3 regions of the Kitasatospora sp. NPDC001539 genome follow, and region 2 is predicted to be linked to each of the others. Evidence: riboswitches for the same ligand, from Rfam matches in the RefSeq annotation. Region 2 holds a riboswitch; each other region holds the start of a gene.
What was found. A riboswitch is a leader RNA that binds a small molecule or an ion and turns the genes downstream of it on or off. The one in region 2 is predicted to bind cobalamin.
Positions count from the first base shown of each region.

Region 1: another riboswitch for cobalamin. It lies ahead of ABT247_RS19975 (ribonucleoside-diphosphate reductase subunit alpha); the one in region 2 lies ahead of ABT247_RS04275 (cobalamin biosynthesis protein).
Region 3: another riboswitch for cobalamin. It lies ahead of nicT (Nickel transporter NicT); the one in region 2 lies ahead of ABT247_RS04275 (cobalamin biosynthesis protein).

Region 1 covers NZ_JBEPAK010000124.1:8,544-18,683, forward strand. The annotation lists gene ABT247_RS19945 (SGNH/GDSL hydrolase family protein) at 1-1,306, shown strand, start outside; gene ABT247_RS19950 (glycoside hydrolase family 113) at 1,379-2,578, opposite strand; gene ABT247_RS19955 (glycosyltransferase family 2 protein) at 2,594-4,045, opposite strand; gene ABT247_RS19960 (hypothetical protein) at 4,114-4,965, opposite strand; gene ABT247_RS19965 (glycoside hydrolase family 26 protein) at 5,121-6,575, opposite strand; gene ABT247_RS19970 (hypothetical protein) at 6,712-7,794, opposite strand; cobalamin riboswitch at 8,253-8,384, shown strand; gene ABT247_RS19975 (ribonucleoside-diphosphate reductase subunit alpha) at 8,577-10,140, shown strand, end outside.
Region 2 covers NZ_JBEPAK010000011.1:15,420-25,559, forward strand. The annotation lists gene cobO (cob(I)yrinic acid a,c-diamide adenosyltransferase) at 1-222, opposite strand, end outside; gene ABT247_RS04265 (putative cobaltochelatase) at 228-2,357, opposite strand; gene ABT247_RS04270 (cobyric acid synthase) at 2,354-3,892, opposite strand; gene ABT247_RS04275 (cobalamin biosynthesis protein) at 3,889-4,851, opposite strand; cobalamin riboswitch at 4,951-5,079, opposite strand; gene ABT247_RS04280 (helix-turn-helix domain-containing protein) at 5,322-6,014, shown strand; gene ABT247_RS04285 (alpha/beta hydrolase family protein) at 6,136-7,269, shown strand; gene ABT247_RS04290 (hypothetical protein) at 7,861-9,186, shown strand; gene ABT247_RS04295 (CDP-alcohol phosphatidyltransferase family protein) at 9,349-10,140, opposite strand, start outside.
Region 3 covers NZ_JBEPAK010000006.1:16,880-27,019, reverse strand. The annotation lists gene aroB (3-dehydroquinate synthase) at 1-719, shown strand, start outside; gene aroQ (type II 3-dehydroquinate dehydratase) at 728-1,156, shown strand; gene ABT247_RS02675 (AAA family ATPase) at 1,299-2,189, shown strand; gene ABT247_RS02670 (Fpg/Nei family DNA glycosylase) at 2,274-3,083, shown strand; gene ABT247_RS02665 (ArsR/SmtB family transcription factor) at 3,209-3,592, opposite strand; cobalamin riboswitch at 3,674-3,866, shown strand; gene nicT (Nickel transporter NicT) at 3,899-5,011, shown strand; gene ABT247_RS02655 (EamA family transporter) at 5,088-5,939, opposite strand; gene ABT247_RS02650 (helix-turn-helix domain-containing protein) at 6,092-6,664, shown strand; gene ABT247_RS02645 (type B 50S ribosomal protein L31) at 6,731-6,979, opposite strand; gene rpmG (50S ribosomal protein L33) at 7,025-7,189, opposite strand; gene ABT247_RS02635 (M24 family metallopeptidase) at 7,354-8,460, shown strand; gene efp (elongation factor P) at 8,540-9,103, shown strand; gene nusB (transcription antitermination factor NusB) at 9,108-9,545, shown strand; gene ABT247_RS02620 (thioesterase family protein) at 9,667-10,140, shown strand, end outside.

The sequences.
Region 1 (10,140 bases), on a different contig from region 2:
GGTCTGGGCCAGCCTGTCGGTCGGCTCGTACCACGAACCGTGGCTCTACCAGGGCGGACTGGCCCTCGTGGCGGCGCTCGCCGCCGTCCTGACCGCCTCGCTCTGCCACGACCGCGGCCCGCTGGTGTGGCTGCTGTCGCTGCCCCCCGTACGGCTCACCGGCACCATCTCCTACAGCCTCTACCTGCTCCACCTGCCGGTGTACTGGCTGCTCCAGCACTACGTCGACGACATATCGCCGCAGAAGCTGCTGCTGATCGGCGCACCGGTCTCCTGGGTGCTGGCCTGGCTGCTGCACACCGCCACCGAGAAGCTGCGGGTGCTGCGCTGGCGCGCCTTCCCGGCCGTTCCGCTGCTGGCCGTCACGGCCGCGGTGGCCACCACCGGCGCCTGGTACCTGCCGGCCTGGGTCACCCACGACATGAAGTCCGGGTCGAGCAGCGAGCCCGTGGTCCTCGTCCTCGGCGACTCCTTCGCCCAGGACCTCGCCACCGGCCTGTACCGGCACGGCGACCGCTACCGGGTGGTCGACGGCGGGATCAGCGGCTGCGGCGTGTTCGACCCGGACAAGGTGCGCACCACCTCCGGGACGGAGTTCGAGACCAGTACGGACTGCCGGAACCGGACGGCCGAGTGGGACCGGCAGCTCGACTCCGCCGCGCCCGAGGCCGTCGTGATCCACCTCGGCTGGGACGCTGCCGAGCAGTACCTGGACGGCACCTGGCTCAACCCCTGCGACGAGGACTACCGCAACCGGTACCGCACCCAGCTCACCCAGGCCGCCGAGCAGGTCCGCCGCCGCGCGCCCGGCGCCCAGGTGCTGCTGATGAACGAGCGCGTCGAGAACGGCGCCATCAACAAGACCTGGGGCACCTGCTACAACCAGCAGGTCGGCGACTTCGTGAAGTCCTCCGGCGGCACCGTCACGCTGCTCGACCTGGACACCTTCTACTGCCCGTACGACACCTGCGTCTGGCGGGACAAGGACGGCCACCGGGTCACCCCCGCCAACGACGGGGTGCACCTCACGCCGGCCGGCATGCGGTTCGTGACCCCGTGGCTGGAGAAGCAGATCGCGGACGCGCTGTCCGGGGCCCGGCCGGACCACCCGGGCCCGGAGCCCACCCCGACCCCCGCGGCCACGCCGACCCCGACGGCTACCCCGACCGCCACGCCCAGGGCCGGCCAGACGCCCACGGCGACCACCCGGCCGACGGGCCGGTCCACCCCGGCCAAGCCGACCAGGACGCCGACCGGCCGGGCGACCGCCGGGACCGGCGACCACCCGGCGGAGACGCAGCCGTAGCCCGGCCCCAGCCGTAAGCGGACCGCGGCCGTACCCGGGATCGAGCCGCCGGCCCGGAACCCTCGGGGACCGCTACTGCTGCGGGACCTCGTACGTCTGCGCGAAGCAGTCGCGGATCGCCTTCTCGGATTCCGGGCGCCCGGCGTAGTCCATCCGCGGGGTGTCCGGGGTGGTCGGCAGGGTGGGGTCGATGCCGAAGTACAGCGACCAGAAGTACAGTCCGCGCAGCTTGCGCTCCTGCGCCACCTGGCAGACCGCGGTGAACCAGGTGGCCTGCACGGCCTCGTTCAGCTCGGTCTTCTTGTAGTACTCGCCGGGCGTCTTGTACGCGCCCTTCTGCGCCGGGATGCCCACCTCGGTGAGCTTGGTGGTGGGCTGGGGGCCCTTGCCGCGCTTGTCCAGCCAGGCGTTCCAACTGGCCTTGAGGTCGGCGATCGGAGCGTCGTCGTCGGCGTTCTTCGCCGGGGGGTAGGCGTCCGCGCCCGTCCCGTCCGCGGGGACCGCTATCGGGCCCTTGGACCAGTTGTCGAAGTTCGCGTCGTACACCAGCTCGCCGTGGAAGGCCTTCCGGGCCTCGTCGATGAGGCCCTGCCAGTGCGGGTCGCCCTCCAGCGAGTTGAACTCGGTGCCGATCGTGAACTCCGCCACCGAGTGGTCCTGCGCGGTCTTCAGGTACGGCGCCAGGAAGGCGGCGTAGCTGGCGAACCAGGCGTCCCGGTCGGTCGGGGCGATGTTGCCGCGCCACTTCAGGGTGTGCACGTAGTCGAACACCTCCTCGTCCATGATCGGACGCACGGTGGTGCGCAGGCCGGCCCGGTGGGCGGCGTCGAGCAGCAGCGCGAGGCGTTCCGGCGTCGGTGAGGTCGGCCGGGCGGCGACGGCGTTCGACTTGGTGCCGGTGGTGTAGTACGGGAACGTCACCGACAGCGAGTTGGCGTTCAGCCCGACCACGTACTTGACGATGCGGTCGACCTTGCCCTGGACGAAGCTGTCCGGGTCCGCCGGGTCGTCCAGCCAGTACACCTGCACGCCCCACTCGGGGCTGCCCTTGGTCCACGGTCGGGCCACCTTGGGGCCGGTGTCCGCGGGGGCCGGCGGCGCGTCCTTGCCGAAGCCCCAGACCCGGCCCTGCTCGGTCGGCGCGCCGGCCCAGTGCACCTCGGTCGGACGCCGGTGGTCGAACCTGATCGGATGGTCACCCCAGACCACCGGGACGGCGACGGTGATGCCGAGCACCAGGGTCGGCAGGACGAAGATCGCGGGGCGTTTCACAGTCGTGCTTTCCGATCAGGCCGGCTTGGCGATGACGACGAACTTGTTCTCCTCGCGCTTGAGGAACTTGATCAGTCCCCGCAGGCCGCCCCAGCCCTCCAGGAAGGAGAACAGCGGGATGCAGGCCACCACGACGATCGGTTCCCACCACTTGCGCCGGTGGTTGGCCGAGGAGACCACGTTCAGCCGCAGCCCCTCCCAGTAGGTCCAGATCACGTACGCGAAGTTGATCGCCCACAGCAGCACCACCGACTGGGTCACCGGCGAGGTGTTCCAGGTGCCGGTGAACCAGGCGACCATCAGCACCAGGCCGACGTGCTGCAGCGGGCCGAGCACCCAGCTGACCATGCCCATCCCGATGAACAGCCGGTACCGCAACGGGATCGTCTTGTTGAAGCAGAGCGCGACCAGACCCCAGGCCCAGCGCTCGCGCTGCTTGAGGAAGTCCTTGACGCCGGCCGGGGAGGCGCCGTAGCAGCGGCCGTTGAACCAGTCGCTGCGGCCCGGGTAGCGCTGGCAGAAGTTCAACGCCATCTGGGCGTCCTCGACGATGGTCTTCGGCCCGAAGTCCCAGCCGATGGTGGCCTCCACCGAGGAGCGCACGATCAGCAGCTCGCCGTGCACGCCGGCGATGGGGGTACCGGTGCCGGTCATCGCGCGGAAGCGGGCGATGTCGTCGGCCGGGCGGATCGCGTCGGCGAGCCAGGTGAAGGTGGAGACGGCGTTCTCCCGCGGGTAGGTCAGGATGCCCTGGGCCATGTGCTTGGCGTCGTCACCGGCGCGGCGCTGCCGGTTGACGAACTGGGCGACCGCGGCGGCGGTGTCCGGGCCGACGCCGGTGTCGTCGTCCATGTGCAGCACCCAGACGTCGTCCTCGGCCTCGCCCTCCTCGATCCGCAGCTCGTGCGAGTAGTGGTTGGCGCGGGCCTTGAACTTGGTGCCGTTGGCCGTCTCGTACGCCTTCGGCACGGTCACCACCCGGATCAGCGGGTGGCGTTCGGCCAGCTCGTCGATCTTCTCCGCGGCGGCGCAGCCCTCCTCGGTGAGGATGTCCACCCGCATCCACGGGAAGTACGGCGGCAGGTGCTCGACGTACGAGAGCACCGAGCGCTCCAGCGCCGGATAGGTGTCGTGGCGGCCGATGGTCGGCACCAGCACGATCAGGAAGTCGTCCTCGACCGGCGCCGGCGGGGTCATCTTGTCCACCTGGCGCAGCCGCCGGCGGACCATCAGCACGCCCTGGAAGCCGATCAGCACGCCGAACACCGGCATGCCCCACAGGATGGTGATCGCCCAGCCGAGCGGGGTCGGGTTCGGGACGTACGCCCAGAGGGAGAAGGCGAAGATGATCAGGAAGGCGACGTAGAACGGCAGCACCCGGGGCTTCCACGACATCTGTCGCTCGGCGAGCCGGGCGGCCTCCCGGGACGTGGTGAGCACCGTCCGCGCAGGGGCTGTCGTCGTCATGGTCGGAAGTCGTTCCTCGTCTGGTGTCGGTCCGGCCCCGAGCTGGGGCGCGGGTCGTCGGTGAGCGGTCAGGCCTGGGGCGGGCGGTCCGCGGGCGGCGTGTCGGCCGGCGGCGGCACGCCCGGGCCGGGCGCCACCGGTCCGGGGGCCGCCCCGCCCGGGCCGGGACCGGACGGCGCGGCGGGCCACTGCTGCTGGGCGACGGTCGGCTGGTACGACGGCGCCGTATGCGTGGGCTGCTGGGCGTACGGCACCGGCTGAGGGGGCTGCGGCTGCGGGGGCTGCGGCTGCGCCGGGGGCCAGCCGGCGGGCTGCCGCTGGGGCTGGGCGTGGGGCTGCTGGGGTGCCACCTGCTGGTGCCAGACGGGCTGGGCCGGCTGCTGCTGCGGCCATCCGGGCTGCGGCTGGCCGTACGGCACGGGCGTCGGCGCCGACGGCACGGTCTGCATGATCGACCAGTGCGGCTCCCCGGCCGGCGCGGCCTCCGGCCGCTCCCCCCGCGCGGAGCGGGCCAGCAGCAGGATCAGCACCGTGGTGACGACCACGCCGATCGCGAAGGTCGCGAGCTTCAGCCAGCCCTCGGTGGTCCCGGTGAACCACTCCCGCTGCGGCCGGTCCAGCAGCGCGCCGGTCAGGCTGCGCACCCGGTTGTAGCCCTCGACGAGCGCCACGCCTGCCGCCACCCCGAGTGCCCAACTGCGCCCGCGCAACAGCAGGATCCCCGCAACCAGGTACAGCAGACCGTAGTTGAGGCTCCCGGTCTCGGCGGCCACCGAGCTGCCGCCGTAGTAGAAGATGCCCTTGAGGTAGGCGGCGAAGCCGACCTGGCCGAAGCAGTTGTACGCCGCCCAACCGAGCAGCACCGCACCCCAACCGACCGCGAGACCACCGCCCCCGCGTATCGGACGTGTCTGTGCCATCCCCTACCCCCGCCCCTTCGGACCCTCACCCGACCGTGCACGCAGCCCTCGGTTTCGCCGCCACAGGATGCCACACGCCGCAAGGGACCCGGAATTCCGCCCGTTCGGCGGATCCCGGAGCGTCCCCGGGCGCCCCCGGCGGGATCCGGTGGATCTCAGCGGACGTGCAGCCCGCCCCAGTCGACGGTCCCCCCGAACGCACCCGAGCCGCCGGTGATCGCCAGCGGGCTGTGGTAGGTCGCGTTGACGTCCGCAGCCGCGTTGCGCGGCTGGTCCGGGGCCAGGTTGGCGGCGGTGAGCGACTGCCCCCAGACCGTCCAGATCGTCCAGGGCGTGCGCCGCAGGGTGTCCGGCTGGCGGGCGTTGACGGGGACGGCGAAGGACTCGGCCAGCATCCGCGGCTTGTCGTAGGCGGCGAGTCCGTCGTAGTAGCGCTTGGTCCACACCTCGCCGGTGCCGATCGGGTGCGCCGGGCTGCCGCTGTAGTCGTCGACCCCGACCACGTCGACGTACTGGGCGCCGGGGTAGTAGTCCCAGGGGTCCACGCCCGGGGCGCCGTCCCAGGACACCGGCGTCCAGACGAACAGCAGGTTGTGCAGCCCCCTGGTCTCCACCAGGTACTTGTAGGTGATCCTCCACAGGGCCTGGTAGTCGGCCGGCTTCTGGCCCGCCCACCAGAACCGGCGGGAGCAGTCCTGCACGTTCATCTCGTGGTAGGGGCGCAGCAGCACGGGCACGTCGTGGGCGGCCAGGTACTCCAGGTGGTCGGCCAGGTACGACAGGTCGGTGATCAGCGCCCGGTACTCGGCGGTGTCGTGCGCGGCGTCCACGACCCGGCCGAACCAGCCCGGGTCCTTCGCCGCCGGGGAGTTCGCGCAGAGCACCCGGTCGAAGGACTTGACGTCCGAGCCGGGGTAGGGCTCGTGGAAGGACATGCCGACGATCCCGGCGGGCGCGCCGCCGTTGTCGGGCAGTTCGGTGCTGCTGCCGTCGCAGTTCTGCTGGACGCCGGAGCTGTCGTAGGTGCCGTCGTCAGGGCGCGGGTGGCCGGACCAGACGGCGGCCATCAGGTCGACGGCGTCATCGGTGTACTGCCAGCCGGTCCGGCAGGTGGGCCAGCGGCCGGCGGAGTAGGAGCGCGGGTTGCCCACGCCCCAGGCGTTCTGGCCGTAGCCGGGGCCGAGGTCGGTCTCCAGGAAGCCCGGCAGCTTCCCGGTGATGTCGGCGGCCTTCTTGTAGTAGTAGCCGACCTGCTTGGTGCCGCGGTAGTCGCCGTACTCGGGGTTGTTGCGCTCGTTGTGCGCCTCGACGTGCTGGCCGATCACCGTCCCGCCGCTCTGCCCGGTACGGGCCTGGCGCTCCAGGTCGGTCAGGAACTGCTCGACGGCGCGGGCGTTCGGTGAGGCCTGCGGGTCCCGGGCGAGGAGGTCCCGGCCCACGTCGGGCGGCAGGGTGCGCCCGGGGGCACCGACCGACACCGGCACCCGCACCGGCTGGGTCCCGTCGACCCGGTCGTCACGGCCCAGCAGCGCGAAGGTGCCCGCGACGACCACGATCCCGGCCGCGGCCAGGACGGCGGACTTGCCGCGCAGGGCATTGGGCAGGGCCACGACCGCTCCTCCGGTTGCTCGCCGGTACCGACCCCCACGGACGCAACCGGAACACGCGTACGAATGACTCCGTGAGAGCCTGCCACAGTCCCCCGGTCCCGGCGAACGCTCCTGCCGCACCGGGGGTGCCGGCGCGTCAGCCGGTCGGGGTGGCCGCCGGCGTGCCCTGCGGCGTGCCCTGGGATCCGGGCGTCGCGGAGCCCGCCGCCTTGGCCCGCTGCAGCAGCTGGCCCTTCACGTGCTCGGCGAACCCGGAGGCCGCCGCGCTCGCGGTGGCGTCGGGGGCGTTGCCGCCCTTCGCCGAGCCCTCGACGGTGAAGTAGGCGTACCGGCCCAGGCTGCTGTGGGTGCCGGGGCAGCCGGCGTTGGCGCAGAACGCCGGGGCCCCGGGCGCGGGAAGGCCCTTGAGCTGGCCGGTGAAGTTCTTCATCGCGGTCTCGGCCTGGATCTTGTGGTCGAAGACCGCGGCGCCGACGGTCACCGCGCTGTCGCCGGAGACGTACGTCGCCCGGAGCACCTTCTGGCACCCCTGGTCGCCGAGGACCTTGCCCAGCCCGCCGGTGGTGGAGTTGCCGTCCCAGCAGGGCTGGTCCAGCGAGACCACGGTCCGGGTCCAGGTCGCGCCGTTGATCGTCACCTGCGTCGCGGAGAACAGCGCCCCCGCGTCCTGCGGCGCCGGATCGGTGGCGGCCTCCCAGATCGGCTTCGACGGGTCGTCAGCCTGCCCGCCCGGGGTGGCGCTCGACGGACCGGGGGTCGGGCGGCCGGAGGTGGGCGCCGGGGTCGGCCCGCCGCCGGCCTCCTTGGGGCCGTCCTTCTTGCCCAGCAGCACCGCGCCGCCCGCCACCAGGCCGCCCACCACGACGACCGCGGCCACGATGCCGATGACCTTCATCCGGCGCTTGCGCTTGGCGGCGGCCTCGTTGCGGTCCGCCAGCGCCTCCCAGTCCGGCTCGACGCGCTGCGGCGGCACCGGCTGCTGCTGCCACTGGGGGGCGGCGGCCATCGGCTGCACCGGCTGGGGCTGCGGCGGCATCGGCTGCGGGACGGGCTGGGCCTGCGGCACGGCCTGGGGCTGCGGCTGCGGCTGCGGCTGCGGCTGCGGCTGCGCGACCGGCTGCGGCACCGGCGGAACGGGCTGCGAGAGCGGCTGCGCGGACGGCACCACCGGCCCGTAGGAGGCCGGCGGCGGGCCGAAACCGCCGCTCGGCGGCGCCACCGGGCCCGTCCCCGGCGGCTGATGATTCGGTGCGCCCCCCGACCCGGCGGGGGGCGTTCCCTGCGGCCCCTGCCCAGGTACGCCAGTTCCGTCGCTCATGCGCCCAGATCGTAGGGCATCCCCCTGACCGCTGATCCCCCCGGTGACCGATCCGTATCGAAACCCGGACGGGCGCCGGGCGGAGCCGGCCCTGACGCCGGGTCGGCCGGGCCCGGGCGCGGTGCGATCGGCTCGGGCGCCGGGGCGGGCGAGGGCCGGGCGCCGGGGCGGGTGGAGACCGGGGACCGGGGGCGGATCAGGGGCGGGTGGAGACCGGGCGCCGGGGCGGATCAGGCCCGGCCGAACGCCCGGATCCGGGCCCCGGACGGCCACGAACGGCCACTCGCCCGGTACCGCCGGTCATCGCCCCGACACACCGCGCCGCACAACATCTGGTGCCGCATCACTGAGACACCACTACATGTATGCTCACTCCTGCTGTCGATGCAGGGGAACCCGGTGGGAATCCGGGACTGCCCCGCAGCGGTGTGCGGGCGGCTCCAGCAGCCGTGCCCGCGAGTCCGAGTACCTGCCGGCGGCGTGCGCCACGGCCCTCCCGCAGAGGCCGCGCCAGCACGAGCAGTACCCCTCCGGGCCTCGCGGGCGGGCCGGGGAGACACCGTCGCGCGACGCGCTCCGCGTTCGCGCCGTGCTCCCCTGCCCAGATCGGCCCGGTGCCACCCGATCACCGCCGCCGATCGCCGCCAGGAGAGAGCGCCTTGACCACCGCTGCCTCAGCCACCCTGCCCGCCCAGGGCTCCGGTACCGCCTTCACCGACCCGACGGTCTCCGACCCCGGCGGCGCGCTGCTGCGGCTGCTCACCGACCGCAGCGCCGACCTCACCGAGGTCGACCCCGGCCATGTCGCCGCCGCCGCGCTGCGCGGCCGCCACGCCGGCTCGGACTTCGCCGAGCTGCGCGGGCTGGCCGTGGACGCCGCCGCGTCGATGATCGCCGAGGACCCCCAGTACTCGAAGCTGGCCGCCCGCCTGCTCGCCCTGGAGATCGTGGACGAGGCGAACAGCCAGGGCGCGGTCTCCTTCTCCGCCTCGATCGCCGTCGGCCACGCCGAGGGCCTGATCGGCGACACCACCGCGGCCTTCGTCGCCAAGCACGCCGCCGCCCTGGACGCGCTGATCGACGCCCACGGCGACGACCGCTTCGAGTACTTCGGCCTGCGCACCGTGCAGTCCCGCTACCTGCTGCGCCACCCGATCACCCGCAAGGTCATCGAGACCCCGCAGCACTTCCTGCTCCGCGTCGCCTGCGGCCTGGCGGTCGGCGACTCCGAGCAGTCGGTGCGCGAGGTGGCCGAGCTGTACGGCCTGATGAGCCGCCTGGAGTACCTGACGTCCTCTCCGACGCTCTTCAACTCCGGCACCCGGCACCCGCAGATGTCGAGCTGCTACCTGCTCGACTCCCCGCTGGACAACCTGGACTCGATCTACAACCGCTACGCGCAGATCGCTCGGCTGTCCAAGCACGCCGGCGGCATCGGCCTGTCCTACTCGCGCATCCGTTCGCGCGGCAGCCTGATCCGCGGCACCAACGGCAAGTCCAACGGCATCGTCCCGTTCCTGCGCACCCTCGACTCCTCGGTCGCCGCGGTCAACCAGGGCGGCCGCCGCAAGGGCGCGGCCTGCGTCTACCTGGAGACCTGGCACGCCGACATCGAGGAGTTCCTGGAGCTGCGCGACAACACCGGTGAGGAGGCGCGCCGCACCCACAACCTCAACCTGGCGCACTGGATCCCGGACGAGTTCATGCGCCGGGTCAACGCCGACGAGGACTGGTCGCTGTTCTCCCCGGCCGACGTCCCCGAGCTGGTCGACCTGTGGGGCGCCGACTTCGACGAGGCGTACCGCAAGGCCGAGCAGGCCGGCAAGGCCGTGCGCACCATCCCGGCGCAGACCCTCTACGCCCGCATGATGCGCACCCTCGCCCAGACCGGCAACGGCTGGATGACCTTCAAGGACGCCTCCAACCGGGCCGCCAACCAGACCGCGCTGCCGGGCCGCACGGTGCACTCCTCCAACCTGTGCACCGAGATCCTGGAGGTCACGGACGACTCCGAGACCGCCGTCTGCAACCTCGGCTCGGTCAACCTCGGCGCCCACGTCGCCGCCGGCGCCACCGCCGACGACCTGCTGGGCGCGATGGACTGGGAGCGCCTGGACGCCACCGTCCGCACCGCCGTCACCTTCCTCGACCGCGTGGTGGACATCAACTTCTACCCGACGACCGAGGCGGGCACGTCCAACTCCCGCTGGCGCCCGGTCGGCCTCGGCGTGATGGGCCTCCAGGACG
Region 2 (10,140 bases):
CACGCGCAGCGCGTTCTCCTCGCCGACCTTCCACTTGGCGGACTTCACGAACTGGAACACCCCGATCGACCAGCCCTGGTTCCAGGCCCGCAGCGCCATGCCGAACGCAGCCGTGGACTTGCCCTTGCCGGGGCCGGTGTGCACGGCGGTGATCGGCTGGGTACGGCGCTGGCGGGTCGTCAGGCCGTCGTCGGGAACGCTCTCGGGGACACCCTTGGGCATGGGGCTCAGGCCGCCTTTCGCATCGAAGTGGTCGAACGGTTCACGGCGCGGTTGTCGCGGACGAGCGAGGCCACGCCCTCGGCGCGCAGCTCGTCCAGGCTGACGGCGCTGCCGCCGAGCCGTCCGGCCAGCGTGCGGGCCAGGCCCAGCCGGACCGGTCCGGACTCGCAGTCCAGCACCACGCTCGCGGTGCCCTGCGCGGCGAACAGCGCGGCCGCGCGGTGCGAGCGGGCGAGCGCGTCCCGCCCGCCGCCGGTGGCCCGGCCGTCGGTCACCACGACCAGCAGCGGGCGCCGGTCCGGGTCGCGCAGCCGCTCGACCCGCAGCACCTCGTGCGCCCGCAGCAGCCCCTCGGCCAGCGGCGTCCGGCCACCGGTGGGCAGCGACTCCAGCCGGGCCGCGCCGACCTCGACGGAGGAGGTGGGCGGCAGCGCCAGCTCGGCGCCGGTGCCGCGGAAGGTGATCATGCCGATCTTGTCGCGGCGCTGGTAGGCGTCCATCAGCAGGGACAGCACCGCGCCCTTGACGGCCGTCATCCGCTGCCGGGCGGCCATCGAGCCGGAGGCGTCCACGACGAACAGCACCAGGTTGGACTCCCGCCCCTTGCGCACCTGTTCGCGGAAGTCGTCCCTGTGCAGCACCAGTGCCCGGCCGTCCCGCCCGCGTGCCACCTGGTGCGGCGCGGCGGCCTGGAGGGTCGCGGTCAGGTGCAGCCGGCTCAGCGGGCCGCGCGGCCGGCGGGCGCGGACGGTGTGCCCGCCGGTGGTCTCGGCGGGGGAGCGGCGGCCCTGGGCGCCGTGGCCGGTGCCCCGCACGGTGAACAGCCGGGTCCGGTACGGGTCGCCGGCCGCGACCGGCGCGGACTCCCGGGCGGGCGCGGGGTGTTGGGCCGGGACGGGCTGCTGCGGCGGGAGGTCCCCGTCCGCGGTGGAGCGCTCCGGGGCCGGGACGCCGCCGTCGGACGGCTCGGGCGCGCCCCCGCCGTCCGGGCCGCCGTCCGGGCCATTGCCGTCCGGTCCGCCGTCGGGGCCATCGCCGTCCGGTCCGCCGTCCGGCCCGTCCCCGCCCGGCCCGTCCCCGTCCGGCGTCGGGCCGTCGCCCTCGGGCTCCGGCTCGTCCGGCTGGGCGTGCTCCTCCAGCGTCCGGTCCAACTGCTCCTCGTCCAGCCCCGGAGCGTCGAAGGGGTTGCGGCGTCGCCGGTGCGGCAGGGCCAGCTGGGCGGCCTTGCGGACGTCCTCCTCCAGCACCTGCGTCCGCCCCGCCCAGGCGGCCAGCGCGACCGCCGTGCGGGCCATCACGATGTCCGCGCGCAGCCCGTCCACCTCGAACGCCGCGCACACGGCGGTGATCTGACGCAGCGCCACGTCCGTCAGCTCGACCTCGGGCAGCAACTCCCGCGCGGCGGTGATGCGTTCGGCGAGCTCGCGTTCCTGGTCGGCGAACCGGGCCGCGAAGCCGGCCGGGTCCGCGTCGTAGGCGAGCCGGCGCCGGACGACCTCGGCGCGCTCGGCCGGGTCCCTGGTGGCGGCGATCTCGACGGTGAGGCCGAAGCGGTCGAGCAGCTGCGGCCGCAGCTCGCCCTCCTCCGGGTTCATCGTGCCGACCAGCAGGAAGCGTGCCGCGTGCCGCACCGACACGCCCTCGCGCTCGACGTACGAGCGGCCCATCGCGGCGGCGTCCAGCAGCAGGTCCACCACGTGGTCCTGGAGCAGGTTCACCTCGTCGATGTAGAGCACGCCGCGGTGCGCCTTGGCGAGCAGACCGGGCTCGTACGCCTTGACGCCCTCGGCGAGCGCGCGCTCCAGGTCGAGCGAGCCGACGATCCGGTCCTCGGCCACGCCGACCGGCAACTCGACGAGCTGGGCGGGCCGTTCACCGCTCGTGGCGGCGGAGTGCGGGCCGTCCGGGCACTGCGGGTCCGGCGCGGCCGGGTCGCAGGCGAAGCGGCAGCCGTCCACGGTGGCGATGGAGGGCAGCAGCCCGGCCAGCGCGCGCACCATGGTGGACTTCGCGGTGCCCTTCTCGCCGCGCACCAGCACCCCGCCCACGGCCGGGGAGACCGCGTTCAGCAGCAGCCCGAGCCGCAGGTCGGCCATGCCGACGATCGCGGTGAACGGATAGCGGACGTCGGTCATGCGTCACTCCCAGGTGCCCCGGGCGACAGGAACGGCAGCGATCCGGCCGCCGGCACCCCGCCCTCGATCAGCTTCCACAGCGCGTCGGTGTCCGCGTGCTCCTCGATCAGGTCGCCCAGCCGGTCCAGCCGGGCCTCGCGCGCCTCGGCGAAGCAGGTGTCCGGTGCCGGGACGAACGCCCGGCCCGCCAGGGCGGCCGTCTCGCGCAGGAGTTCGCGGCGGAAGCCGTCGTTCTCCAGCACGCCGTGCCAGGTGGTGCCCCAGACCGGGCCGACCCGGCAGCCGTCCAGGGCCTGCCCCCGGCCGTCGGAGACGAACGCCTCGCCGCCCTCGACGGCGACGACCCCGTGGTGGATCTCGTAGCCCTCGACGCGCTGTCCGAACGCCTCGCCGGCCGGCCGGGCGAGCACCTTCTCGGCGCCGAACCGCACGCGGGTCGGCAGCAGGCCGAGCCCCTCGACCAGCCCCGCCCGGGACTCCACCTCGTCGTCGATCGAGTGCGCCAGCATCTGGTAGCCGCCGCAGACCCCGAGGATCGGCAGTCCGGCCGCCGCCCGCGCCTTCAGGGCGGGCTCCAGGCCGCGGTCGCGCAGCCAGGCGAGGTCGGCCACGGTGGCCCGGGTCCCGGGCAGCACCACCAGGTCGGCGTCGGCCAGCTCCTCCGGTCTGGTCGCCCAGCGCACCAGCACGCCCGGCTCCTGCGCCAGCGCGTCCACGTCGGTGAAGTTCGACAGCCGGGGGAAGCGCACCACGGCGACCCGCAGCACGTCCGCCCCGAGCGGGCCGCGGCCGTCCACCCGGTCGACCACCGTCGACAGGTCGAGCGAGTCCTCGGCGTCCAGCCACAGCCCCGGCAGCATCGGCAGCGTGCCCAGCACCGGACGGCCGGTCAGCCCGTGCAGCATCTCCAGGCCGGGCGCGAGCAGCCGGGCGTCGCCGCGGAACTTGTTGACGAACCAGCCGGCGACGTGCCGCTGGTCCTCGGCCGACAGCAGTGCCAGCGTCCCGTACATCGCCGCGAACACCCCGCCGCGGTCGATGTCGCCGACCACCACCACGGGCAGTCCGGCGGCGGTCGCCAGGCCCATGTTGGCGATGTCCCGGTCGCGCAGGTTGATCTCGGCGGGCGAGCCGGCGCCCTCGCACACCACCACGTCGTGGCGGCGGCGCAGGTCCGCCAGGCACTCCAGGGCGCGTTCCAGCAGGACGGGCTTGCGCTCCCGGTAGTCCAGCGCGCCGACCTCGGCGACCGGCCTGCCGAGCAGCACCACCTGGCTGCGGCCGTCCGCGCCGGGCTTGAGCAGCACCGGGTTCATCGCCGCCTCCGGCTCCACCCGGGCGGCCTGCGCCTGCATCGCCTGGGCGCGGCCGATCTCGGCGCCGTCGGCGGTGACGAAGGAGTTCAGCGACATGTTCTGCGCCTTGAACGGCGCGACCCGCACGCCCTGGCGGGCCAGCCAGCGGCAGATGCCGGCCGTCACCACGCTCTTGCCCGCGTCCGAGGTCGTCCCGGCGACCAGCAGCGCGTTCGTCATGTCCCACTCCTCTTCCCCAGGAGCCGCAGCAGGACGTGCCCCGCGACCGTCGTACCCAGCGCCAGTGCGCCCACCCGCCGCGACAGCGTGCAGGCCCGCTCGATGTCGTCCACCGTCACCGGCCGCAACTCCGTGCCCAGCACCGGGCGGTGCTCCAACCGCTCGCCGTACCGCAGCGTCCCGCCCAGCCGTACGCCGACCGCTCCGGCGAAGGCCGACTCGGCCTGCCCCGCGTTCGGGCTCGGGTGCGCCGAACCGTCGCGCCGCCAGATCCGCCAGGCCGTGGCGGGCTCCGGGGCGGCGGCCACCGTCAGCAGGGCCGTCAGCCGGGCGCCCGGCCAGCCCGCGACGTCGTCCAGCCGGGCCGAGGCCCAGCCGAAGCGGGCGTGGCGGGGCGAGCGGTGGCCCACCATCGCGTCCAGGGTGTTCACCGCGCGGAAGGCCAGCAGGCCCGGCGTGCCCGCGAGGGCGCCCCAGGTCAGCGCGTTCACCACGGCGTCGGCGGTGTTCTCGGCCACCGACTCGACCACCGCCCGGGCGATCTGCTGCCCGTCCAGCGCGCTCGGGTCCCGCCCGCACAGGTGCGGCAGTCGCTCCCGGGCGGCCGCCAGGTCGCCCGCGGCGAGCGAACGGCCGACGGTCCGCGCCTCCCGGGTCAGCGAGGTGCCGCCGAGCACCGTCCAGGTGGCCGCCGCGGCCAGCGCCGCCCGGCCCAGCGGTCGGCGCCCGACCGTGCGGTCCAGGGCGAGCGCGCCGGCCGCGACCGCGCCCACGCACAGTGCCGTGTACGCCGTTCCGGCCGCGCGGTCGTCGCGCCACAGGCGCCGTTCCAGGCGGGTCGCGGCGCTGCCGAAGAGGGCGACCGGGTGGCCGCGGCGCGGGTCGGCGAAGCGCGAGTCGGCGGCGTAGCCCGCGACGGCGCCCAGCGCGAAGGCGGCGGCGCGGGTCAGCGGGCGCACGGCGGCGGGCAGCTCGGGGGCCGGCGGGGCGGGGCAGCCTGCATCGCGTGGGTGTCCTCACTCAGGGTCCGCGCCCTGGATCGACGTACCGGGGGCGAGAGTCTCCTGGCTTCCGGGTCGGACGCACTCCCGGGCCTTCCAGCGGCTCCTGACGGCCCGCCGTGGCACTTTCCGAGCGTGCTCCCCGGTGACAGTGGCGGGACCGCGCCGGACTCGCACCGGCTTCCTCTCCATGCCTCCGTTTGGCCCCAGGATCCCATCACGCGGCCGTTCCACGCGTCAACCGAGGTCACGGAGGGGTTGGTCACACGGAGGCGGGGCGGTCGGCCACACGGAGGCGGGGTGGTCGGCCACACGGAGGCGGGGCGCCGTCCTGTGCGATCGACCAGCGCGGCCGAGGGCTCGTCAGTCCCGGTTCGTGCGTTCGGGGGCTGGGGGCGCGCCGAGGGGCGCCCCTACGGTTCGGTGCCATGCGCCGCAGAAAGCCCCACGCCGCCGCCCCCCTTCCGGTGCCCTTCTCCCCCGAGGCCGCCCGCATCCACCGCGTCGGCCTCGGCCTGACCCCCGAACAGGTCGCCGAGGGCATGGCCGCCCACGGCGTACGGCTCCTGGCCGGTCACGTCCTCGCCTGGGAGCGCGGGGAGCTGCGCCCGGGCGAGGCCGAGTTCATCGCCCTCGCCCGGGCCCTGTGGTGTTCCGCGGCCGATCTGATGGACGGCCGCCCGACCCGGCTGCGGGACCACCGCATCGCCCGGGAGCTCCCCCCGGAGACGGTCGCCGAGCGCGTCGGCATGCTGCTGCCCACCTACCAGCAGGCCGAGCTGACCGGCCGGTGGGAGGGGGACGCGGAGCAGACCTACGCCCTCGCCGTGGTGCTGGGCCTGCGGCTGACCGAGCTGGTCGAGGCCACCGGCCGCGCCGAGGCGCTCGACCGCCTGCTGCGCCAGTGCGTCGCCGGCCGCTGGCAGCCGCACCTGCGCGCGCTCACCCGGCTCGTCCCCGTCGCCGAGCGAGAGCTCGCCGCCGTCCTGCTCGTGCTGGCGCAGGAGCACCACGTCCCCGCCCACTGGGGCATGCCCAGCGGGCCCCGCACCCCGGCGGTGCCCCTCACCCCCCGCTTCTGGGAACTCCTCGCGGCCCAGCCGACGGCCGTTCCGGTCTGATCGGACGTTGTTTTTCGGCCTTTCGTAGCCCGGACGGCCCAGTCCGGTGGCCGCGGGGTGCCGGGCCCCGGTGAACTGGTGCACGAACACCGACCGGTCCGCGAACAGAGCGGGGAACGATATGCGCTGGGGAACCGCAGCCGTGGTGGCGGCCGCCGCCGTGGGGGCCGGGGCCGCCGCCGTCCTGGTGATCGGCCGCCGGGCCTCCGAGCGGATGGTCAGTCCCGGGTCCGGGCCGGGCGCGGGGACGGCCCTGCAGGAGAGCGGCCCGCTCCTGGTGCAGAGCGTCGCCACCGGGCGGGTCACCTTCACCCGCCGCCCGGAGAGCCTGCGGCGCGGGCGCTGGGCGGTCGAGTGGGCGGACGGCGGGCACGCGGTGGTGGAGGAGATCCTCCACAGCGACCAGCGGGGCGTCACCCGGCGGCTGGTCCGGGCGGACCGGGGCACCCTGACGCCCGGCACCGAGGTCCGGTTCACCCCCCGGGTGCTGCTCGGCGACCCGGCCGAGGCGCTCGGTCTCCCGTTCACCGAGATCGGCGCCCGCGGCGAGCTGGGTACCTTCCCGGCCTGGTACCTCGAGGGCAAGCGCGGCACCTGGGTGATCCTCGTCCACGGCACGGAGGCCGACCGCCAGCAGACCCTGCCCGTGCTGCCGCTGCTCGAGCGCCTCGGCCTGCCCGTGCTGGCCGTCACCTACCGCGGGGACGCGGGCGCCCCCGCCTCCCCGGACGGCCTCAGCCACTTCGGCGCGACGGAGTGGCGCGACGTCGAGTCGGCGGTACGGCTGGCGCTCGACCGCGGGGCCGGCCGGGTGATCCTCTACGGCTGGTCGCTGGGTGCGACCATGGCGCTGCACACGGCGGCCCGTTCGGCCTGGGCCCGCACGATCAGCGGGCTGATCCTGGACTCGCCCGTCCTGGACCTGCCCGCCTCGGCCCGCCGGGAGGCCGCCAGGGCCGGTTTCAGGGGCGCCGCGGCCGAACTCGGCGCGCTCGCGGCCGAGGGCCGCACCGGCGTCGACCTCGCCGACTTCTCCCGCCTCGTCGAGGGCGCGGACCTGCACGTGCCGACCCTGGTACTGCACAGTCCGAGCGACCGGACCGCCCCCTTCGGCGCCGCCCAGCGCCTCGCCGCGGCCCGTCCGCAGCTGGTCAACCTCCAGACCTTCCCGGGCGGGGAGCACGCGGCGCTGTGGAACTCGGCCCCCGACCACTACACCGAACTGCTCCGGCGCTGGCTCACCCCGCTGCTCTGAGGCAGCCCGGGGGTCGGGGCCGGGATTCACCCAGCACCCGAGAGGCGAGCCCGCCTGGCCGGAAGTCCGTTCGATTCGCTCGGGTGCGCGGCGCCCGCGCTGCACGCCCCTTGTGCGCGCACCAGAAGTCGGCCCGGCCGACTTCCCGTGCCGGGCACCCGCCCGCCGGCACATGCCGTCTGGCCGGATTCCCGTCCCTCCCGCCGCTCCGCACCCGGCTCGTCCGACACGGACCGTGATCGGCCGGACGAGTACCGCGACGCCCCGCGCGACCCTGGCATGACCCCGCCACACGTTTCCGGCCAGGTGGTTTGCCTCTGTTGCCCGGTCTTGCGGAGGTGCCGCCACCGGTCTCCCGGTCGTACGGACAACCGGATGTGACAGAAGGCCGGTGCAAGGGGAAGACTGCTCGACGTGACGTCTCGGAACCCGCGCGACCGTGATGCCCCGCTCCCGCCGACGATCGGTACCGGTGCGACGGTGACCCGTCTCCCCGGTACGGCCCACCGGCCCTCCGGTGGCAGGCCGGGCGGGGCCGGTGTACCCCGGCGACGAGGGCCCGCCCCGGCACCCGGCCGCGGCCGGGTACCCGTGCCGGACGGCTTCCCCGCGCCGGCCGAGCTCGCGCCGCTGGCCCGTCGGATGCTGGTCGACGCCGTCCGGATCGCCCGCTGGGCCGGGGAGCTGGACGAGGTCGACAAGCGCGGCGAACTCCTTCCGGAGGACGCCCGTGCGGCCGGCCGCGCGCTGGCCATGACGGTCGGTGCCGCCGCCAAGGCCTGGGGCCAGGCGCTGCTGGTCGGCCTGGTGGAGGCCCGCGACGGCGGAGCCGGCCCCGGCTGGCGCCTGCACGCCTGGGAGCACGACGACGAGGCCGTGGTGCGCGGCTGGTCCGGGCTGTTCGACGCCTGGACGCTGCTCGCCCCGGTGCCGCCCGCCGCCCTGCGCGGGGTGTTCGCCGTCCTGGCCGGGCAGGCCGTGGACCAGGCCCCCCAACTGCTCTCCTTCCTCCACCTGGTGGACGGCCCGGTGGCCGAGAGCGAACTGCTGGAGCTGCTGCGCCGAGGCCTGGACGAGCGCCGGGTGGGCGCCGCCCTCGGCGGGCCCGGCCTGTCGCCCGTGCCGCACGCCGCCTCGGCCGTCTCCGCCGTCCGCGGCACCTGCCGCGAGCCGCAGATCGACACCCCGCCCGCGCCCTCCGACGTGGCCGCCGTCCTGGACTGGATGCTGGACGGCCTGGCGGCGGTCGGCGCCGTGCTGCGCAAGGACGACGCCGCCGAACTGTCCCCGCTGGGCCACTGGGCGGTTCGGGCGAAGCTGGAGGAGATCTGCACGGTCGCCCAGACCGCGGCCGGCCACATCGAGCAGAGCGCCTTCGAGCTGCTGAACGCCTGCGCGGACTACTCGCCGGGCCCGGCCAGGGCCGAGTTCCGCGCCTGGGTGGCGGCCCGTCCGGCGGACCGCGCGGTGGCCGAGCTGCTGGAGGCCGCCCAGGGCGACGACGCGCTGGTGCGCGGGCTCGCCTTCGAGGCGCTGCGGGTGGCCGGCGGACCGGCCGAGCAGGCGGTCCGGGCCGCGGTGGACGAGCCGGTGCTGCGCCCGTACGCGCTGCTGTGGCTGGCGGAGCGCTCGGACGAGGGCGTCTCCCCCGCGGACGTGCTGGGCGCCGAGGACGCCGCCTGGCTGTGGGTGGACACCGCGGCCGCGGTGCTGGACCACGGCGAGACGGAGCTGCTGGTCGGCCACGTGGAGGGGGCCTCGGCCGGTGACCCGGTGCGGCTGTTCGCCCGGGCCAGGCAGTCCGGCCACCCCCGGGCGGCCTCGGTGCTGACGGCGGTCTCGAGCGTGCACCCCGACCCGGGCGTGGCCCGGGCGGCCCGCCGCTCGGCCTTCAGCGTCCACACCGGCGGGGCGTGAGCAAGCGGTACCGCCCGTACCGGCGGGGCCTGAGCCCCCGGGCCCACCCGGCCGCGCACCCGCCCGGGCGGAGCCGGGAAACGCAAACCGGAGCCGGACAACGCAAAGGGGAAGGGCCCGGAACCTGGTGGTTCCGGGCCCTTCCCGTCGAGGCGGTGCGGCTCAGCCGAGGCGCGACTCCGCCCGCCGGGCGCGGACGTCGCCGACCTTCTGGCCGACCTTCCGTCGGATGACCAGCAGCGGCGCCATCGCCGCGAGCGTGATCTGGGCGAAGGCACCCACGTGCATCAGGGTGTCACCGCCCGGCAGGCCGGTGGCCCAGGCCGCCAGGCAGCCGATCGAGACGACGATCCAGCAGAGCGTGGCGGTGGCCAGCAGCCCCTGCGGCTTCGGGTACTCGATCCGGCTGACCATGAGGTACGCGGCGCCGAAGATGGCGAGCAGACCGGGCAGGAACGGCGGGTCGAGCAGCACGATGGCGATGACCGTCATCGCGCCCATCGGGCACGGCATGCCCTGGAACACCCCGGGCCGCATCTTGACGGCGGAGAAGCGGGCCAGCCGCAGGACCACCGCGAGCAGCACGGTCAGCGCGATCAGCGCCGAGAGCTTGGTGTTGGAGCCCTGGGAGACCATGCCCCAGACCGCGACGAAGTAGGCCGGCGCGATGCCGAAGCTGATCAGGTCGGCCAGGTTGTCCAGTTCCGCTCCGAGGGCGGAGGAGCGGAGCTTGCGCGCCACCAGCCCGTCGAAGAGGTCGCACATCGAGCCGATCAGCAGCAGCGTCACCGCGGTGGCGGCGCTGTGCCGGTCCGGAGCGGCGTCCGGGTTGGTGATGTGCGGGACGAGCACCCCGGTGGTGATCGAGTAGATCGCCAGGAAGCCGCAGACGGCGTTGCCCAGGGTGAGGAAGTCGGCGGTGGACAGGTGCTGCGGGGAGCGCGGGGCGCGCAG
Region 3 (10,140 bases), on a different contig from region 2:
GGGTGCGCTGGATCTCGATGCCCACCACGCTGCTGGGCATGGTCGACGCGGCCGTCGGCGGCAAGACCGGCATCAACATCGCCGAGGGCAAGAACATGGTCGGCGCCTTCCACCCGCCGGTGGGCGTGCTGGCCGACCTCGGCACCCTGGAGACCGTGCCCAGGCACGACTACGTCTCCGGCCTCGCCGAGGTCATCAAGTGCGGCTTCATCGCCGACCCGGTCATCCTCGACCTGATCGAGGCCGACCCGGAGGGCGCCAGGACTCCGGCCGGCCCGCACACCGTCGAGCTGATCCGCCGGGCGATCCAGGTCAAGGCCGACGTCGTCTCCGGGGACCTCAAGGAAGCCGGTCGGCGGGAGATCCTCAACTACGGCCACACCCTCGGCCACGCCATCGAGCGCAACGAGCGCTACAAGTGGCGGCACGGCGCGGCGATCTCCATCGGCATGGTCTTCGCCGCCGAACTCGGCCGTCTGGCCGGGCGGTTGGACGACGAGACGGCCGACCGGCACCGCACCGTCCTGGCCTCGGTCGGCCTGCCGCTGAGCTACCGGGCGGACGCCTGGCCGAAGCTGCTGGACGCGATGAAGATCGACAAGAAGTCGCGCGGCGACCTGATCCGCTTCATCGTCCTGGACGGCCTCGGCAAGACCTCCGTGCTGGAGGGCCCGGACCCGTCCCTGCTGGTCGCCGCGTACGCGGAGGTCTCGGCGTGACCAGGGTGATGGTGCTCAACGGGCCCAACCTGGGCCGGCTGGGCAGCCGGGAGCCGGACGTCTACGGCGCCACCTCGTACGCCGGGCTGGTCGAGCGCTGCACCGCGCTGGGCGAGGAGTTCGGCTTCGAGGTCGAGGTGCACGAGACCAACTCCGAGCAGCAGATGGTGGAGTGGCTGCACGAGGCGGCCGACGGGAAGGTGCCCGTGGTGATCAATCCGGGCGCGTTCACCCACTACTCGTACGCGATGCGGGACGCCGCCGCGCAGCGCACCGCGCCGCTGATCGAGGTGCACATCTCCAACCCGTACGCCCGGGAGTCCTTCCGGCACAACTCCGTGATCGCCGCGGTCGCCTCCGGCACCATCGCCGGGTTCGGGATCGGCTCGTACGAGCTGGCGCTGCGCGCCTTGGCGGAGCAGCTCGCCGCGCGGTGAGCGGGACGGGCCGGCGGCCCGGTGGCGGACTGTGCCCGCCGCCGGGCCGCCGTGTAGTGTCCCCGCTGAAAGGGTGTCGGGAGGTGCCGTGACGCAGTACGCCGGAGGTGGGCAGGTCCCGCCGCGTCCCGCCGCTCCGCCGGTGCCACCGGGGGGCGGTACGAGGGTGTCCCCGTCGGGGGCGCCCGTCCCGCCGCCTCCTCCGCCGCCTCCGACGGTCCGGCCGTCGGCCGGGCCCGGGCCGGCTCCTGCCCCGGCTCCGGTCGCGCCCGCTGCACCGGCTCCTGCGCCGGCTCCGGTCACGCCCGCTGCACCGGCTCCGGTCGCGCCTGCGCCCGTCCCGGCCGCCGCTCCCGGCCCTGGCCCCGCGCCCGCGCCGAGCGCGCCGGTTCCGGCCGGCGGCACCGGGCACTTCGTGCTGCCCGCCGGCACGCCCGTCCAGCTCCCGACCCACTCCCCGCAGCGGCACGCGCCCGCCGGGCCGATCGCCGTCCTGCTGATCGGCCCCGCCGGGGCGGGCAAGACCACCGTCGCCCGGTACTGGGCCGAGCACCGCGCCACCCCGACCGCGCACATCAGCCTGGACGACGTGCGCGAGTGGGTGCAGTCCGGCTTCGCCAACCCGCAGTCCGGCTGGAACAACGCCTCCGAGGCCCAGTACCGGCTGGCCCGCCGCACCTGCGGCTTCGCCTGCCGCAACTACCTGGCCAACGGGATCTCCTGCATCATCGACGACGCCGTCTTCCCGGACCGCCCGGCGATCGGCCTCGGCGGCTGGAAGCGGCACATCGGCCCCGGCATGATCCCGGTCGTCCTGCTGCCCAGCCTGGATTCGGTGCTGCGCCGCAACGCCCGCCGCAGCGGCAACCGGCGGCTCGGTGACGAGGAGGTGGCGCGCATCCACGGGCGGATGGCCGGCTGGTACAACTCCGGGCTGCCGATCATCGACAACTCCTACCTGGACGTCGCCGGTACGGCCGCCGAGCTGGACCGGGTCATCCTGGCCCGGCTGATGGGCATGCCGGTCCGCTGACCAGCGGCGCCCGCCCGGCCTGTCGGTGGCGGCTGCGATGATGGACCCCGTCCTGACGTCCTACACCAGGGGGAGCTGACGCCCGTGCCGGAGGGCCACATCATCCACCGCCTCGCCGTCCAGAGCCGTACGGCCTTCGGTGGCCGTCCCGTGCGGGTCTCCAGCCCGCAGGGCCGGTTCGCCGACGAGGCCAAGGTGCTCGACGGGCAGCTGCTCACCGGCGCGGAGGCCACCGGCAAGCACCTCTTCCTCGGCTTCGAGGAGGGTGCCTGGGTGCACGTCCACCTCGGCCTCTACGGCGGCTTCACCTTCGGCACCGGCCCGGCGCCCGATCCGGTCGGCCTGGTCCGGCTGCGGCTGGCCAACGACGACGGCTACGCCGACCTGCGCGGCCCCAACACCTGCAAGCTGGTCACCGGCGCCGAGAAGGCCGCCGTGGCCGCCCGGCTCGGTCCGGACCCGCTGCGCGCCGACGCCGACCCGGAGGCCGCCTGGCGCCGGATATCGGGCAGCCGTACGACCGTCGCCGCGCTGCTGATGGACCAGAAGGTGCTGGCCGGGGTGGGCAACGTCTACCGCGCCGAGGTGCTGTTCCGCCACCGCGTCAACCCGCACCGGGCGGGCCGCGACCTCACCCGCGGCGAGTGGGACGCGATCTGGGCCGACCTGGTCGCCCTGATGCGCGAGGGCGTCGCCGCCGGGCGCATCGACACCGTCCGGCCCGAACACACCCCCGAGGCCATGGGCCGACCGCCGCGGGTGGACGACCACGGCGGCGAGGTCTACGTCTACCGCCGCGCCGCGATGCCCTGCCTGGTGTGCGGCACGGAGGTGCGGACCGAGGAGCACGCCGCCCGCAACCTCTTCTGGTGCCCGACCTGCCAGGTGGCCTGAGCGGCCGGTCCGCGTCGCGCCCAGTCCGTGGGCCGGGTCGACCGGCCGGGGGAGTCCGGCAAAGGGATCCGCGTGCGCCGGCGAACACCGTGTCAGGCGCCGCGCGGGCGGGCCGATCCGGCCGGTCAGCCCGCGGCGGCGGTCGGCTCGTGGTGCTCGGCGGCGGCGCACTCGTCGAGGAGGGGGCGCATGCCTTCGTCGACGAGCCGGTAGCGCACCACACGTCCGTCCTTGTCCCCGGTGACCACGCCGGCCGTGCGGAGCAGCCGCAGGGCCTGGGAGACGGCGGGGTCGCGCATGCCGGTGGCGACCGCGAGGTCGCTGACGGCGAGCGGGCCGGCCCGGTGCAGGGCGAGCAGCAGGGCGAGCCGTCCCGGGTCGGCGAGCAGGGAGAACCGCTCGGCCCAGGACCGGACGTGCGCGGTGTCGCCGATCGCGGCGATGGCCTCGCAGACCCGGTGCCCGTCGATGGTGCGGTGGCCCGCGCGGTCGGCCGGTACGAGATGCATGCCCACATTCTCGCAGGCGGTGACCTGTGATCCTGCACACCTGCACAGGTGCGCAACCTTGCGAGGGTGAAGCACGAGCCCTACGGTGTAGCCCGCCGTGGTGCTCGGGAAGACCGGTGACGGACCCTCAGGGGTCCCAGTCCGGAGCGGCCCTCGCCACTGTGATCGGGGGACAGTCGTCCGTACCCATGTGCCACTGGGCGCCTCGTGCGCCTGGGAAGGCGGGTCCGGAAGCCCCGTAAGCCAGGAGACCGGCCACGGCATCTCACGAAGTCATTCCACGAGGTGCTGGAGCGTGATCCGACGATGACCCTGCCCGAAACCGCCGTCCCGACCGAGGCGGCCCCCTCCGTCCTGCCCACGTTCAGATGGAAGCGCGAGGACACCGTCCGCACGGCCGGGTTGATGGCGGTGATCCTGGCCATGCACGTGGTGGCCTTCGGGACGCTGGTCTTCCTGGTCGCGCCCCACGAGTACGCGGTCGGCACCCAGGTCTTCGGGGTGGGCCTGGGCATCACCGCGTACACCCTCGGCATGCGGCACGCCTTCGACGCCGACCACATCGCGGTGATCGACAACACCACCCGCAAGCTGATGGCGGACGGCAAGCGGCCGGTCTCGGTCGGGTTCTGGTTCGCGCTCGGCCACTCCTCGATGGTGGTCCTCATGGCCGCCCTGGTGGCCGGCGGCGCCCAGCTGGCGAACACGCTGATGGACGACGAGTCGGCCACCCACAAGTGGCTCGGGCTGGTCGGCACGACGGCCTCCGGCGCCTTCCTCTACCTGATCGGCGCGCTCAACCTGGCGGCGCTGGTCGGCATCCTCAAGGTGTTCCGCTCGATGCGGGCCGGCCGGTACGACGAGGCGGAACTCGAGGAGCACCTCAACTCGCGCGGCTTCATGGCCCGGGTGCTGAACCGCGCGACCCGCTCCATCACCCGGCCGGGGCAGATGTTCCCGGTGGGCATGGTGCTGGGGCTGGGCTTCGACACCGCCACCGAGGTGACCCTGATGGTGATGGCCGGCTCGGGCGCGGCGGCCGGGCTGCCCTGGTACGCGATCGTCTGCCTGCCGCTGCTGTTCGCGGCCGGGATGAGCCTGTTCGACACCCTGGACGGGACGTTCATGAACTTCGCGTACCAGTGGGCGTTCTCCAACCCGGTGCGCAAGGTGTACTACAACCTGACCATCACCGGACTGTCGATCGCCGTGGCGTTCATCATCGGCACCATCGAGCTGGTCGGGGTGCTGCACGAGAAGCTCGACCTGACCGACCCGGTCACCGGCTTCATCGCGGACATCTCGCTGGACAACGTCGGGTACGCGATCGCCGGGCTGTTCGTGGTGGTGTGGGCCGCGGCGATCGCCTACTGGAAGCTGGCGGGCGTCGAGAAGCGCTGGACGCCCGAACGTTCCTGAGCCGCCGCCGCGGAGCCGTCGCGGGCCGAGGTCCTGGGCCGCGGTCGTGGGCCGCGGTCGTGGGCCGCGGCCCGGCTCAGGGGGACGCGAGCAGGAGGGTGCCCGCCACGGCGAGGCCGGCGCCCACCACCTGCACCGGGCGCAGCCGCTCCTTCAGCACCCCGCGCGCCAGCAGCGCGGTGACCACCGGGTACAGCGAGGCGAGCACCGCGGCCACCGCTGCCGAACCGCCGTGCGAGGCCGCCGCGTACGCCGCGTTCGCGGCGACGTCGGCCAGCCCGACCCCGGTGAGCAGGGGCAGCCGGGAGCGCAGCTCCGGCAGCAGCGCGGAGGTGTCGGTGCCGCGCAGGCTCACCACCAGCGCGGCGCCGCCGACGGCGATGTTGACGAGGCGTTGGGCGCACAGCGCGAGCAGCAGGCCGCCGCCGGCCGAGGCCTGGGAGAGCAGGGCCATGTTGGCGCCGAAGCCGAACGCGGCGGCCAGGGTCAGCACCAGGGCGGTGCGGGCGGCGGACGGTCCGCCGCGCTCGGGGCCGCCGGCCAGCACCACGCCGGCCAGTGCGACCACGATCCCGGCCAGCTGGACCGGCCCCGGCCGTTCGCCGAGCGCCAGTCCGACGCCGACCGGCACGGCGACGCCGACGGTGGCCAGCGGGGAGACCACCCCCATCGGGCCGAGCGCGAGCGCCCGGTAGAAGGCGAGCATCGCGAACGGGCCGATCGCGCCGGCGGCCACGGCGTACCAGAGGGCGGGGGAGAGGTCGGCCCAGCCGCCGGTGGCCGGCAGCGCGAGGAGCAGGGCGACCGTCGCCGCGGTCTGGGAGGCGACCACGACGGCCAGTGCGGGGAGCCGCCGGGTGAGGACGCCGCCGCCGAAGTCGCCCAGGCCGCAGAGCAGGCTGGCGGACAGGGCGAGCAGGACGGTCACCGGAGGCGCCCGGGAGAGGAGGACAGCACAATGCACTCCGAAGTACAGTCGGATGGACTCGTTGCCGGACCGGCAGCGTAGTTCACTGAACTGAACTTCGCAGAGCAATATCCTGAACTTTTCGGGATGTGGACACCGGAGGACTGTCAAGCGTGCCGGACCCCGACCTCGTCGCCCAGGCCCTCGCCCGCAACCTCAAGCGGCTGCGCACCGAACGCGGCCACACGCTGGACGCCCTCGCCGCCCGCTCGGGGGTGAGCCGCGGCATGGTCGTCCAGATCGAACAGGGGCGCACCAACCCCAGCGTGGCCACCGTGGTGAGGCTCGGCGACGCCCTGGGCGTCTCGATCGCCACCCTGCTCGACTACGAGGAGGGCCCGGACGTGCGGATCGTCCCCGGTGACCAGGCCGTCCCGCTCTGGACCGGCGCGAGCGGCGGGACCGGCACCCTGCTGCACGGCATCGAGGCGCCCGGGCCGCTCGAGCTGTGGGAGTGGCGGATGAAGCCGGGCGAGGAGTACGCCGCGGAGCCGCACCCGGCCGGGACGGTGGAGATCATCCGGGTCGACGAGGGTGAGCTGACCCTGGTGCACGACGGGACGGAGCATCCGGTGCCGGCCGGCAGCACCGTCTCCTTCGACGCCTCCTACGCCCACGTCTACCGCAACGCGGGCGGGCGGCTGCTGCGGCTGACCATGGTGGTGTCCGTCCCGCCGCCGCGCTGAGGGCGCCGTGCCGCGACGGCCCCTCCCCGGGTCGGGGGAGGGGCCGTCGCCGTCGCGGTCGCCCGGTCAGTGCCGGTCGCCGTAGCGGCGGCGGAACTGCTCGACCCGGCCCGCGGTGTCGAGCACCCGGGACTGGCCGGTGTAGAAGGGGTGGCTCGCCGAGGAGGTCTCCACGTCGACCACCGGGTAGGTGGTGCCGTCCTCCCACTCCACCGTGCTCGCGCCGGTGGCCGTGGAGCGGGTGAGGAAGGCGAGCCCGCCGACCTTGTCGCGGAAGACGACCGGACGGTAGCTCGGGTGGATTCCGGACTTCATTGGGAAGCTCCTGTCTGGTGGGAGGGGGGTTCGAGGGGGGTGTGCTCAGCGCTCCTCGCGGAAGTCGACGTGCCGCCCGGCGGCCGGGTCGTACTTGCGCAGGACCATCCGGTCCGGGTCGTTCCGCCGGCTCTTGCGGGTCACGTAGGTGTAGCCGGTGCCGGCGGTGGAGCGGAGCCTGATCACGGGGCGCAGTTCGCTGCGGGCCATCGGGTCCTCCTTCGTCTGCGGCGCCGGACCGGGACGCCGGGCCGGGCCTTCGCTGAAACGGATGTCGTTTTCAGTGGACACAACACGGCCACCGCCCCACCCATTCCCGCACCCGCGGGGGCGCTCGGCGGGCGGTTCGGGCCCGGGGTTCGTAGGCTCGACGCATGGCGGATGCGTACGCGGGGCGGCGGGAGCGGGTGCGGGAGCACTGCAGTGCGGCCGGGGCCGACGCGGCGCTGGTCACCCGGGCGGCGAACGTCCGGTACCTGACGGGCTGCGCGCCCTGCGGGGCCACGCTGCTGCTCACCCCGGACCGGGCCCTGCTGGCCCTGCCGGACGACCTGCCGCCGGACGACTCCGGGGAGCACCTGATCGCCGCCGACGTCGTCCAGGTGCCGGTGTCGGCCGGGTCGGACACCGCGCTGGCCGCCGCGGCCGCCGCCGCCCGGCTGGGGGTGCGGGCCCTGGCGGTGGAGGAGCACGACCTGACCGTCACCCGCCACCGGGCGGTGGGGAGCCTGGTGGAGGGGGCCCGGCTGGCGGACCTCGACCGGGTCGTCGAGCGGCTGCGGGTGGTCAAGGACGAGCGCGAGATCGCCGACCTGCGGATCGCCGCCGAGATCGCCGACCAGGCGCTCGGCGAACTGCTGGAGTCGATCCTGGTCGGTCGCACCGAGCGGCACCTGGCGATGGAGCTGGAGCGCCGGATGATCGACCACGGCGCCGACCGGGCCGCGTTCCCGGTCTCGGTGGGCACCGGCAGCCACTCCGGCCAGCCCGCCCACCAGCCGACCGACCGCCGGGTGGAGGAGGGGGACTTCCTCACCGTGGTGATGGGCGCCCAGTACCGCGGCTACGGCGTCTCGACCGCCCGGACCTTCGTGATCGGCGCCGCCCCCGCTCCCTGGCAGGTGGAGCTGCACCGGTTGGTCTTCCGGGCCCAGCGCGCCGCCCGGGAGGCCCTCGGCCCGGGCGTGGAGCAGTGCGTGCCCGACCGGGCCGCCCGGCAGCTCCTGGAGGCGGCGGGCCACACCGAGGCCTCTCCGCACCCGGTGGGCCACGGCATCGGGCTGGAGATCCGGGAGGCGCCGCGCCTCGGTCCCTCGGACATGGGTAAACTGGACAGTCGCGTGCCGGTCACCGTCGGCCCTGGGGTGCACCTCCCGGGCAAGGGCGGGGTCCGGATCGAGGACACGCTCGTCGTGCGTCCCTTCGAGGAGGGCGGGCCCGAGCTGCTCACCATCACCACCAAGGAGCTCCTCGCCCTGTGACGGCGGCCCCCCGGGGCGGTCGGCGGCAGGACGCAACCCCTTGGTTCCTTGACAGCTATATCCAGGAGTAAGTGCGCCCGTGGCTTCCACGAACGATCTCAAGAACGGCATGGTCCTCAAGCTGGAGGGCGGCAAGCTCTGGTCCGTCGTCGAGTTCCAGCACGTCAAGCCCGGTAAGGGCCCGGCCTTCGTTCGGACCAAGCTCAAGGAGGTCCTGACGGGCAAGGTCGTCGACAAGACCTTCAACGCCGGCACCAAGGTCGAGACCGCCAACGTCGACAAGCGCGGCATGCAGTTCTCGTACAAGGACGGCGAGAACTTCGTGTTCATGGACATGGACACCTACGACCAGCTGACCGTCGAGCCGGCCGTCGTGGGCGACGCCGCCAAGTACCTGCTCGAGGGCTTCGAGGCCCTGGTCGCCACCAACGAGGGCGCGGTGCTGTACATCGAGCTCCCGGCGGCCGTCGAGCTGGAGATCGCCGAGACCGAGCCGGGCGTCCAGGGCGACCGCTCCACCGGCGGCACCAAGCCGGCCACCCTGGAGACCGGCGCCGAGATCCAGGTGCCGCTCTTCATCACCACCGGTGAGAAGGTCAAGGTCGACACCCGCGACGGCAGCTACCTCGGCCGGGTGAAGTAAGTCCGTGTCGGCCGCACGCAGTAAGGCCCGTACCCGGGCCTTCCAGATCCTCTTCGAGGCCGACCACCGCGGGGTCGACCCGCAGCAGGTCCTCGCCGACTGGGTGGCCCGCGCCCGCGAGCCCAAGCCCGACGAGGGCACCCCGCAGGTCGGCGAGTACACCATGGAGCTGATCGAGGGATACGTCCAGCACGCCCGTCGCATCGACGAGCTGATCGAGCAGTACGCGGTCGGCTGGACCCTCGACCGGATGCCGATCGTGGACCGCAACGTCCTGCGCCTCGGCGCGTACGAGCTGATCTGGGAGGACGGCGTCCCGGACGCGGTCGTCCTGGACGAGTCCGTCGAGATCGCCAAGGAGTTCTCCACGGACGACTCGCCGGCCTTCGTGAACGGCCTGCTCGCCCGCTTCCTGGAGCTGAAGCCGAGCATCCGCCGGTAACCGGTCGCGCCCCGCGAACGGCCGCCGCACCCGACCCCGGGCGCGGCGGCCGTTCCGCGTTTCACCCGGCAGGCGTAATGTGGTGCCCTACTCGCCAGTAACTTGAAGGGCAGGCCGATCCATGACCACCGTGATCCGCAGCGAGTTCGACGAGGGCATCGCCCTCACCGGACACCCGGAGGAGCCCGGCCGCTACCAGGCCGAGCTCGGGGCCGGCTGGCAGATCGGCGGCGGGATCAACGGAGGGCTGCTGCTCGCCGTGGCCGGACACGCGCTGTCGCTGGAGCACGACGAGCACCCCGACCCGGTCTCGATCAGCGGTTACTACCTGTCCGCCGCCACCCCCGGCCCGGCCACCGTCCGCACCGAGGTGCTGCGCACCGGCCGCGGCCTGTCCACCGGCACCGCCTCGCTCAGCCAGGACGGCGTCGAGCGGCTGCGGGTGGTGGCCAGCCACGGTGATCTCGCCGCCGTCGAGGGCGAGGTGCGCACCACCGCCGTGCCGCCCCAGCTGCCGCCGCCGGACCAGTGCATCGGCGTCGAACACGCGCCGCCGCAGCTGATCGAGCAGGCCGCCCTGCTGGAGCGCTTCGAC